3 regions of the Paenibacillus sp. LK1 genome follow, and region 2 is predicted to be linked to each of the others. Evidence: predicted binding sites of a transcription regulator. Region 2 holds the regulator's gene; each other region holds the start of a gene.
The links. Region 2 encodes LexA, which represses DNA repair genes until DNA is damaged. Its sites were predicted from a motif close to CGAACATATGTTCG; they were not measured.
Positions count from the first base shown of each region.

Region 1: a site for LexA is predicted at 1,517-1,530, ahead of recA (recombinase RecA). Genes of this name have one in related genera too.
Region 3: a site for LexA is predicted at 1,357-1,370, ahead of CS562_RS22065 (YhjD family protein). Genes of this name have one in related genera too.

Region 1 covers NZ_PEII01000001.1:389,687-392,974, forward strand. Annotated here, with positions in the region: gene CS562_RS01830 (regulatory protein RecX) at 1-47, opposite strand, end outside; gene recA (recombinase RecA) at 383-1,447, opposite strand; gene CS562_RS01840 (competence/damage-inducible protein A) at 1,688-2,944, opposite strand; gene pgsA (CDP-diacylglycerol--glycerol-3-phosphate 3-phosphatidyltransferase) at 3,052-3,288, opposite strand, start outside.
Region 2 covers NZ_PEII01000005.1:317,124-320,411, forward strand. Annotated here, with positions in the region: gene CS562_RS13650 (hypothetical protein) at 1-59, opposite strand, end outside; gene CS562_RS13655 (DUF896 domain-containing protein) at 186-395, opposite strand; gene CS562_RS13660 (LysM peptidoglycan-binding domain-containing protein) at 492-869, opposite strand; gene lexA (transcriptional repressor LexA) at 1,175-1,801, shown strand; gene CS562_RS13670 (aldehyde dehydrogenase) at 1,915-3,216, opposite strand.
Region 3 covers NZ_PEII01000010.1:176,700-179,987, reverse strand. Annotated here, with positions in the region: gene cysK (cysteine synthase A) at 1-645, opposite strand, end outside; gene CS562_RS22065 (YhjD family protein) at 926-1,312, opposite strand; gene CS562_RS22060 (hypothetical protein) at 1,703-1,936, opposite strand; gene CS562_RS22055 (nucleotide-binding protein) at 1,933-2,970, opposite strand.

The sequences.
Region 1 (3,288 bases), on a different contig from region 2:
CCCTCCAGCTTGGCTTCTTCATATAAATCATCTTCATGTTGATCCATTTCGGTCTCCCCTTCCACATCATTTGATACTTGTATCACCTGGTGTCTACTGATAGCACAGAGCAAAACAAAAGACTTTCTTGAATCCGATTAGCAGATCTCCGACGGAGATAACACAGATAAACTGCATACGTTTAGAGCGTAATTTCACAGAGACACCAGATGTAATACAAAAGGCCGGAAACAATGTCCGGCCTCTCCCTAACAGAAAACGTACCAACAGCCCCTGCCCATTCGGACAGAGGCTGTTGGACAGCACGAGCGCACACCTTACCCCGTTAGCTAGATCTAGATCGAGCCAAGCTCACTCAGACAAGTTTCGGGGATTCAGAGCATTACTCATTAATTTCAAACAATTCTTGTTCTTCTGCCGCTTCTTTTTGTTGATCTTCAGTCGTAGGCACAGGAACTGCAGTAGTCAAGTTGCTGGCTACACGGATTTTTTGCTCGATTACTTGAGCAATATCTTGATGCTCTTTCATGAACTGCTTGGCGTTCTCACGTCCTTGACCTAAACGCTCGCCTTCGTAAGAGTACCACGCACCACTTTTGTTAACGATGTCCAGCTCTGTACCAATATCAATGATACTGCCTTCTCTCGAAATACCTTCACCGTACATAATGTCCACTTCCGCTTGTTTAAACGGTGGTGCCACTTTGTTTTTTACAACTTTGATACGAGTACGGTTACCGATGATGTCATTGCCTGATTTAATACTCTCAATACGACGTACATCCAGACGTACTGTAGAGTAGAATTTCAGGGCACGACCACCAGGTGTTGTCTCCGGGTTACCAAACATAACACCGACTTTTTCACGAAGCTGGTTGATGAAGATTGCGATGGTTTTGGATTTGCTGATTGCACCAGACAGTTTACGCAGCGCCTGAGACATCAGACGTGCTTGCAAACCGACATGGGAATCACCCATTTCGCCTTCAATTTCCGCTTTTGGTACCAATGCAGCAACCGAGTCAATAACGACAATATCTACAGCTCCACTACGTACAAGCGCTTCTGCAATTTCAAGCCCTTGCTCACCCGTATCTGGCTGAGACAGAAGCAACTCATCAATGTTAACACCCAGTTTGCTTGCGTATTGCGGGTCAAGAGCATGCTCTGCATCGATAAATGCAGCTTGTCCACCCACCCGTTGTACTTCAGCAATCGCATGCAATGCTACAGTTGTTTTACCGGAAGATTCTGGTCCATATATTTCAACAATACGGCCTTTAGGCAAGCCGCCTGTTCCTAATGCAATATCCAGAGCCAAGGAACCGCTGGGTATGATTTCCACTTGCATGTGAGTCGACTCACCCAGTTTCATGATGGATCCTTTACCAAATTGCTTCTCTATTTGACGGAGCGCCATATCAAGCGCGGCACGACGGTCTGACAATAAGCTCACACCCTTTACTGTTTATAAGATAATGATACCTTGTTTTAACACGTTTGCCAAGCTTTTTTTCGAACATACATTCGTTTTTTTTTGTGAAGGCCGAGGCGCCTCTTCCTCAAGCAAACTCTCCATTAAACAGAAAAAAGAACCGTAAACAAGGCTGTAAAGCCTGATTCTACGGTTCTTCCGTCTTCCTTTATTATACTTGCTTGCCTTAGCAAATGCAATCCGAGCTATGAACTAGTCCATCTCCACAAGTTTGCGCCACAAACGGTAAAGAATCGCCTTCGCTGAACGGATCCGCACCGTCTCCCGATTGCCATTAATGCGCAGTTCATGAATTTCTGTCTCTTTACCACGTTGAGCCAGAGCGATGAAAACAAGTCCTGGTGGTTTGCGTTCAGAATAACCAGGTCCCGCTACACCTGTAACCGACAGACCGAAGTCGGCATCCCCAATCATGCGAATCTGTTCTGCCAGCACTTTGGCGACTTCCGGACTCACTGCGCCCGGTGCATCTTCACCTTCTAGGTAGGCATGTGGCACATGGAGCAGCTTCTCCTTAATTTCATTGGAGTAACATACTATTCCACCCTTAAGCATCGAAGCACTGCCAGGGACTGACGTCAGACTTTGCATGACGAGCCCTCCTGTGCAGCTCTCAGCCGCGCTAAGGGTCAGACCCATATCAGACATCATCGTTACAATTGTGTACTCTATAGGCACATCCTCGTTCGCGTAGAGATGCTCTGGCAATCGTTCCCGGATCTGAACTTCCATTGCGTCCAGCTTCAGCTTCGCCTCACTCTCACTTGGAGCCTTTGTAGATACACGTACCGTAACTTCTCCCTCACTGGCATAAGGAGCAATCGTTGGATCTGTCTGCGTATCAATCAGATCCAGGAGTCGGTCTTCCAATGCCGATTCTCCGATCCCTGCAAACTTCAGCATTTTTGAGTAAATCGGCATTTCTTCTGTTAGTACATGCTGGAACAGCCAAGGTTTAACTTCCTGTTCAAACATTGGAATCAGCTCTTTCGGCGGTCCAGGCATCACTACATAATGTTTGCCATTGTCGGAAATCGCATTTCCTGCGGCAAGGCCTGTTTCGTTCGCCAGCGGTGTCCCACCTTCTATAACGATCGCCTGACGGCGATTATTTTCGGTCATGTCCACATTACGATCTCTGAAGAAGCTCTCGATTTTGTCCATAGCCATTCGATCTATATGCAGCTTGCGGTTCAAGACCGCCGCGATCGCATCCTTGGTCAGATCATCCTGTGTGGGACCGATGCCCCCGGAAAATAAAATGACGTCTGCACGACCCTGGGCGATGCGAATAGCGTCACTTAGTCGATTAAGGTTATCACCAACCACCGTTTGGAAATATACATCAATCCCGATCGCAGCCAATTCACGGGATAGATATCGGGCATTGGTATTCACAATTTGTCCAAGCAACAATTCTGTGCCAACTGCAATGATTTCTGCCTTCATTCAGCATCCTCCTGTACACGTGGTGAGTGATCAAAGGGCAATAGGATAATTTCCTATTGCCCTTCGTACAAATGATTTCTTCATGCTTACCCATTTAACCTCAAACGTTACGCTTTTGATAAATGAAGCAAATTTTTGTTTTTGATAAAGTAATCAATACCTGACCAAATTGTAATGATCGCTGCAGCCCAAACGGCAATAACGTCCATGTGAATACCCGTAAATGAGAACGGGAAATTATTCAACAACAGCAGCACAATCGCCACAATTTGCACGACGGTTTTCAGTTTGCCCCAGGCACTTGCTGCAACAACCGAACCATCCAATAATGCAATCTGACGCAA
Region 2 (3,288 bases):
CGTTGCTGATTCAACTGCTTAGAATTTTTCCGAACCGTTCTCTCGAACGAACGCGACATGAGAATCCCCCTTAGATGTTCTTTGTATCGGCTTACATAACTGCAAACCAACATTTCCCCCTATAATTTGCAACCTCTAGATAACAGGAAGAAACCTAAATATCATATTGATATCATTAGGTTTCCTTAATGTTTGAGTTTGCCTTGGTGGCCTTGATCGTTCTCATCATCTACAATTTCAATCGAATCCAGTTGCTGTCTGAAATTGCTCCGAATGTTACTCAAATAGATTTCTCTAAGCTTGGCACGCTCTGCGAGCTCTTCCTCTGTCAATCCAGTGGATTTTTGCTTACGGGCCAATTCATTAATACGTGCTACCAGACTATCTATATCCAAGCTTGTCCCCTCCAAAAATACAAAGTCTTATTAACTTTGACATGATAAGGGCAGCTTGTCAAGCTGACATGCATTAGCGCGTGTGGATATGCAGTCTTATTCTGTGAATTGAGGCAGTATTAAGACTTGCCCCACTTGTATTGAAGTTGACTGAAGTTGATTCACTTTCTTAATTGCTTCTATATATACACGTGTATCCATTGTTTCAGGTTTGTGATCTAATGATATACTCCATAGTGTATCTCCTTGTGAAACTGCCATCTTCCCTCCAGGCAATAAATCTTTCTCATTGCCAGCGAACACAGTGAGTACTGTACTGCATCCAACCAGTATAATTAAGCTTACGATTATTAATTTCAAGACCCAAGTTGGGACATTACCTTTTGCAAAAACCTTCTTAAAATTCCTTATGTTAGTTTCAACCACTTCTGAACGCACCGGTTCGTAAATGCTTTGATAAGTAGAATATCTCATTAAATATCGACCTCCAAACGTTTGTTCCTATCCGTTGAAATCAATATAACACGAACACTTGTTTTGTACAATAACTTTTTAGAACAATTGTTCGCTTTTTTTGTTGCATCCTACATTCCAATATCTTTCTTCTATTGAAAAGGGAACTGTCATTTGCAGTATTTGATTAGACCAAAAGAAAATTTTCATCTTAATTCGCAAAAAAACATTGATTTTATGGCATTTTATTTAGAACTTATGTTTGTACGAACGGAGGTTCTATGTTATAATTTTCCCAAACGTTACTAAAATGGGGTTGATACGGTATGTCGAAGATATCCAGCAGGCAACAGGCTATTCTGGAGTTTATACGCAATGAAGTCCGGTTGAAGGGGTATCCTCCTTCCGTACGCGAAATTGGTGAAGCCGTTGGATTGGCTTCCAGCTCTACAGTACATGGACATCTGGATCGTTTGGAGAAGAAAGGTCTGATTAGACGTGACCCAACCAAACCAAGAGCCATTGAACTTCTCAGCCAGGAAGAGTCAGAGCATTCACATCAGTTTGCTCACAGCGTTGCTCGCATTCCTGTCGTGGGTAAAGTTACTGCAGGGGTTCCGATCACAGCAACAGAAAATATCGAAGATTACTTCCCTCTTCCCACGCATTATGTAGGCGAACAGAAAGTATTCATGCTTTCTGTCGTAGGAGACAGTATGGTAGAAGCAGGCATTGTTAACGGAGACTATGTTATCGTACGTCAGCAGCAAACTGCAGATAACGGCGATATCGTAGTAGCCATGACTGAAGACGATGAAGCAACGGTAAAAACGTTCTACAAAGAGAAAGATCATATTCGTCTTCAACCGGAAAATTCGACTTTTGAACCGTTGCGTTTGAAACACGTTAGCATCCTGGGCAAAGTCATCGGCCTTTTCCGTGATATTCATTAATATGTATTCTAGTTGTACAGAAGTCTCACAATAAGATACTTAAAGAGGTTGTCCCGTTCAACGGGACAACCTCTTTTTTTCTTATACAATTTATATTGTTCTACGTTAGTCGATTATTCGCTGCGTTTAAGAATGCTTTTATAATGAGAGAACACTTCAAAACTCTGTTGACCATGGTAAGAACCCATTCCACTTTCCCCTACGCCGCCAAACGGTAGATAATGTGATGTCATATGAGACAAGGTATCATTAATACAACCACCACCAAAAGAAACTTGATTCAGAACCTGATTCTGCAGATCCTCATCCTGAGTGAAGATATATAATGCCAGTGGTTTTGGACGACGAACAATCTCATCTAGCATGGGATCGAGGTCGGTATACTTAAATACAGGAAGAATTGGACCAAAGATCTCTTCTTGCATCACTGGGGATTTCCAATCCAATTCCCCCAGTACTGTTGGTTCAATGAGCAGCTGATCACGTTCAGAACGCCCACCGATCATCGCTTTGCCATCTTGGAGCAAAACGGATAAACGATCAAAGTTACGTGCATTGACAATGTGCGGAAAATCAGCATTTTTCATCACGTCATCTCCAAATTTATCCTGAATTTCTGCAGCGATCAATTCAAGTAATCTGTCATGTACGTGCTCGTGTACAAGCAAATAATCCGGTGCAACACAGGTTTGCCCAGCATTCAGGAATTTACCGCGAACAATGCGCTGAGCCGCCAGCTTCAAATCTGCATCCTGATGAACAATGACCGGACTTTTACCGCCTAGTTCTAACGTAACTGGAGTCAAATGCTCAGCAGCTGCCTTCATAACAATGCGACCAACACCTGTACTGCCTGTAAAGAAAATATAATCAAACTTTTCTTTCAACAATGCCGTACTCGTCTCAACTTCCCCTTCCATAACTGCCATGTACTCACTAGGAAATATCTCATGAATCAAATCATAAGTTAGACGTGACACGGCTGGGGTTAATTCAGACGGCTTAATAATGGCACAGTTACCCGCAGCAATGGCTCCAATTAGAGGGCCGAAAGCCAGTTGGAACGGATAGTTCCATGGTGCAATAATAAGAGCAACTCCATAAGGTTCAGGATAAATGAAGCTTGTGCCATCGGGTATAGCAGAATTTGTAGGTACAGGTTTTGGTGTAGCCCATTCCTCCAAATGTTCCAATGCAAAATCCAGTTCACCCAACACGATCCGAATCTCAGAGCCATAAGCCTCTGTTTCAGATTTATTTAGATCCGCACGAAGTGCGTCAAGAATACGTTGCTGATACTTCTCAATTCCCTGTCTCAATTGCTGAAGAGCACGAATACGGTACTCAATAGACTTCGTTTGTCCTGTATAAAAAAATGTCCGCTGTGCGGCAACCAGTTGCTTCTCTTGTTCCATATTAACATCTCCAATTAATTGTTCAAAATTTAATTTCTAAAAACATAAATGAATTATAACGCAAATATATGA
Region 3 (3,288 bases), on a different contig from region 2:
ATAGATGCGAATGTTCGGCAGCTGCTTGCGCAGTTCTTCTCCCGTTCCGGTAATTGTACCGCCAGTTCCCGCTGTGGCAATGAAGGCGTCCAGCTTGCCTTCCATCTGCTGCATAATTTCGGGAGCCGTGGTGATCCGGTGGATGTCCGGGTTCGCCTGGTTCTCAAATTGCTGGGGAATGAAACTTCCTGGAATGTCGGCCTGAAGCTCTTTGGCCTTGCGAATCGCACCAGGCATCCGTTCCGCAGCAGGGGTAAGTACGACATCTGCACCATAGGCTTTCAGGATGTTGATGCGTTCCTTGGACATGTTGTCCGGCATGATCAGAATGGCCTTATATCCCTTGGCAGCAGCATTCATCGCAAGACCGATGCCGGTATTGCCGCTGGTCGGTTCGATAATGGTTGCGCCGGGAAGCAGCACTCCTGCCCGTTCAGCCTGAACGATCAGGTTATAGGCGGCACGGTCTTTGACGCTGCCGCTGGGGTTGAAATATTCCAGCTTAACGTATACGTCAGCGGAATCGCTGCCTGTAAGTCGGTTCAGTCTGACGGCAGGTGTCTGGCCGATCAGTTCGGTAACATCTGCGGCAATGCCTGTATGTGCGGGTTTTTGATTTTTAATTAAATGCGAATTCAAGTCCATGAAGTACAACTCCTTGATTGATAAGACATTGAAAGCAATTCCAATGAACAAGTCTGTCCGCCGTTAATGGCAGGCAGGCTTGTTGCTTATAGGAATCCATTTTCATTGCAAGTCTGAACGGAATGTACAGACATGTCTATTCCATCTTAATGAACGCAGCCTCCTGGGGTCAACCTGTTTCGATTAGGCAGAAGGGTGAGGATTCTGAGGAGTAAGCGAACTAAGTGGACTAAGAGTTGTGAATTCAAACGATGACGGGTACATTAAGCAGATGAATCAGCTATAACGGCTGGGTCAAGTCCATATCCAGATGCCGACTAAGCTCTTTTTTGACTTCATTCCGTGCGAACGTCCACAGCATATAGAAGCGCTGTAAATATCCTCTGCACAGATACTGGGTTTCGATTCCATCAACTTGCCGTTTCTCCTCCAGAACCTTGACGCCACGAGTTCTCATCTGTTTGCGAAGCGTCAGCATTTCCTTAAGTACATCATTTTGAATGCGGGTTAGAGACAGAATGTACACCTCTGGCATTTTGAGCTGCAACGTATCCAGTGTGCGAATATCCCGTTCAAGCACATCCAGCAGCAGAGTGCGTACAACCATGCTTTTAATCAATCGGTGGTCTTCATCCGCAGGGGATGGGGCGGAAGGGGATGATGACATACTTTCACTTCCTTAACCTTGAATTCGGACATGTTCTTATTTACAGAACGTATGTTCTTATATTATAATCAATATATGCAATGCTGATACACAATACAACCGAGAAATATTGGAAGTAGCCCATATTCGGTTTATGCTGAGGTTGTAGGCGATGAAATAGGGACAGGCCTTCTCCAAAATAAGGTATAATATTTGGGTTTTGCAGGAAACCTAAGGGCATAAAGAAAACGACTTAATGCATCAGAGAAAGAGATGAAGAGCTTTTGGTTGGTACTAGCGAAGGTTAGTAAGAGTTGTCAAAGTGTTGCAACAAAAAAGCCCCTGCCTTGGGAGGCGGGGCCAGATGATCTGCCGAACCAGACGGCAGAGTTGTATATGAGCATAAAGCGGTTAAGCCAGATACTGAGGCTTCTCATAAAGAGCCTCTTTTTCCAGAATCACTTTGTAAGGTCTTTCCTTACCCTTCAGTGAAGGGCCAATCGTAGTCAGCGGTACGGCCGGTTTGTGGAAACGATCTTCTTCCTTGGGTTCCGGAACCGGTCGTGATGATTCGGGCGCAGAACTGAGGCGTACCTTTTTCTCGCTGCCCCAGCGCTTGCTTATTTTTTTCGTTTCCGGTTTCATTCCGGTTCGCCTCCTAACAAATCGTTGATGGCGTTGAACAGATGACGATTCTCCAAATCCATCTGCTGAAATATCGCCTCATCCGCTTCAATATGTCCAATAATATGGACTGTGATTACATACCTCTTGGCTACAGGATAGCATAGCAGATACTCTTTCTCAAGGTAGTCGTCGTAGAGATTGATCTTGATTTTGTTCTCCCGGTAAGAATCAATAACCAGAATTCGCTTCGGATCATCAGGCTGTTTGTCGTCGTTGGCGGACAAGTTATATTTTCTCCCCGGTTCCCCAACATTACCACATAATTGTTCAATATGACCACTGTCATCTGTACGGTATATGGCAGTTCCACGCACGGCAAATGGAGGAAGGGATACAAATGCACTTCGAAGTGCATCGCTCATTCGCTCCAACATAACCGAATCTGCTTTGCGGGTACGCAGTAACTCCCTGAAGAATCGCAGCAGCTTGAGCAACTGTAATCGGGCTTCGCCCTCAGACCTTTTATGTTTCTCGATGATTTTTTCCACTTCGGGATCGCTCCATCGTCCCTGTTCTTCGATGCTGTATGCGATTTTGGAACAGGCCACCGAGACGGCTGGCGCCCATTTCCCGTCTGAACGAATTTCATAAACGAGTGGATTTAATCCCAGCAGGTCTGTAGGCATGCGTAAACCTTCGATCTTGGAAGCGTCTTTGATGTCCGTAATATCTTCAGGGAGAATGAAAAAAATACGCTTTCGTCCTAGCCGACCCATAAACAAACCCATTTCCAGCATTGTATTATCACGGACAGAGGCATAGTACTTCCCGCGAATTTTCGATATATCATCCGGATGAAAAATAAAAATGGCAAAGTCAGTCGTACGCACTTCTGTTTCCAAATCGTCCATGGTATAACTGCTTGGATTAAAAACTCCGGAGTACCAAGGGGTAACTTCGGCCGAGAAACGCAAGTTTTCGTGTACTGCGGCTGCAATCGGCTTCGCTTCCAGCGAGCAGCCAATAAAGACTCTTGGCTTTAACGTTTTCATTAATCCGCCTCGCTTAAACGGGTAGTGGGAATCAATTGTTATATTATACCATAAACAGCAGAGTAAGTCTGGAAACGTTTAGCTGGACCAAGATAAGCCGATTACATTTGCTATAGTGTATGTGCAAGAGGGAAATGATTCCTTTAAAATCCGCGGAAAAATAAAAAATGGACCCAAATTGTCACAGTTGGGTGACTGGATAGTTATATTTGGAAGCTTCAGTCATAGAATGAAGGAGCAGGTAGCACCATTAGTTAGAGAAGCTTGTCCTGGTGTGGCTGTTTGACGGCTTATGCAGGCCAGAGTGTGCTTTTTGCG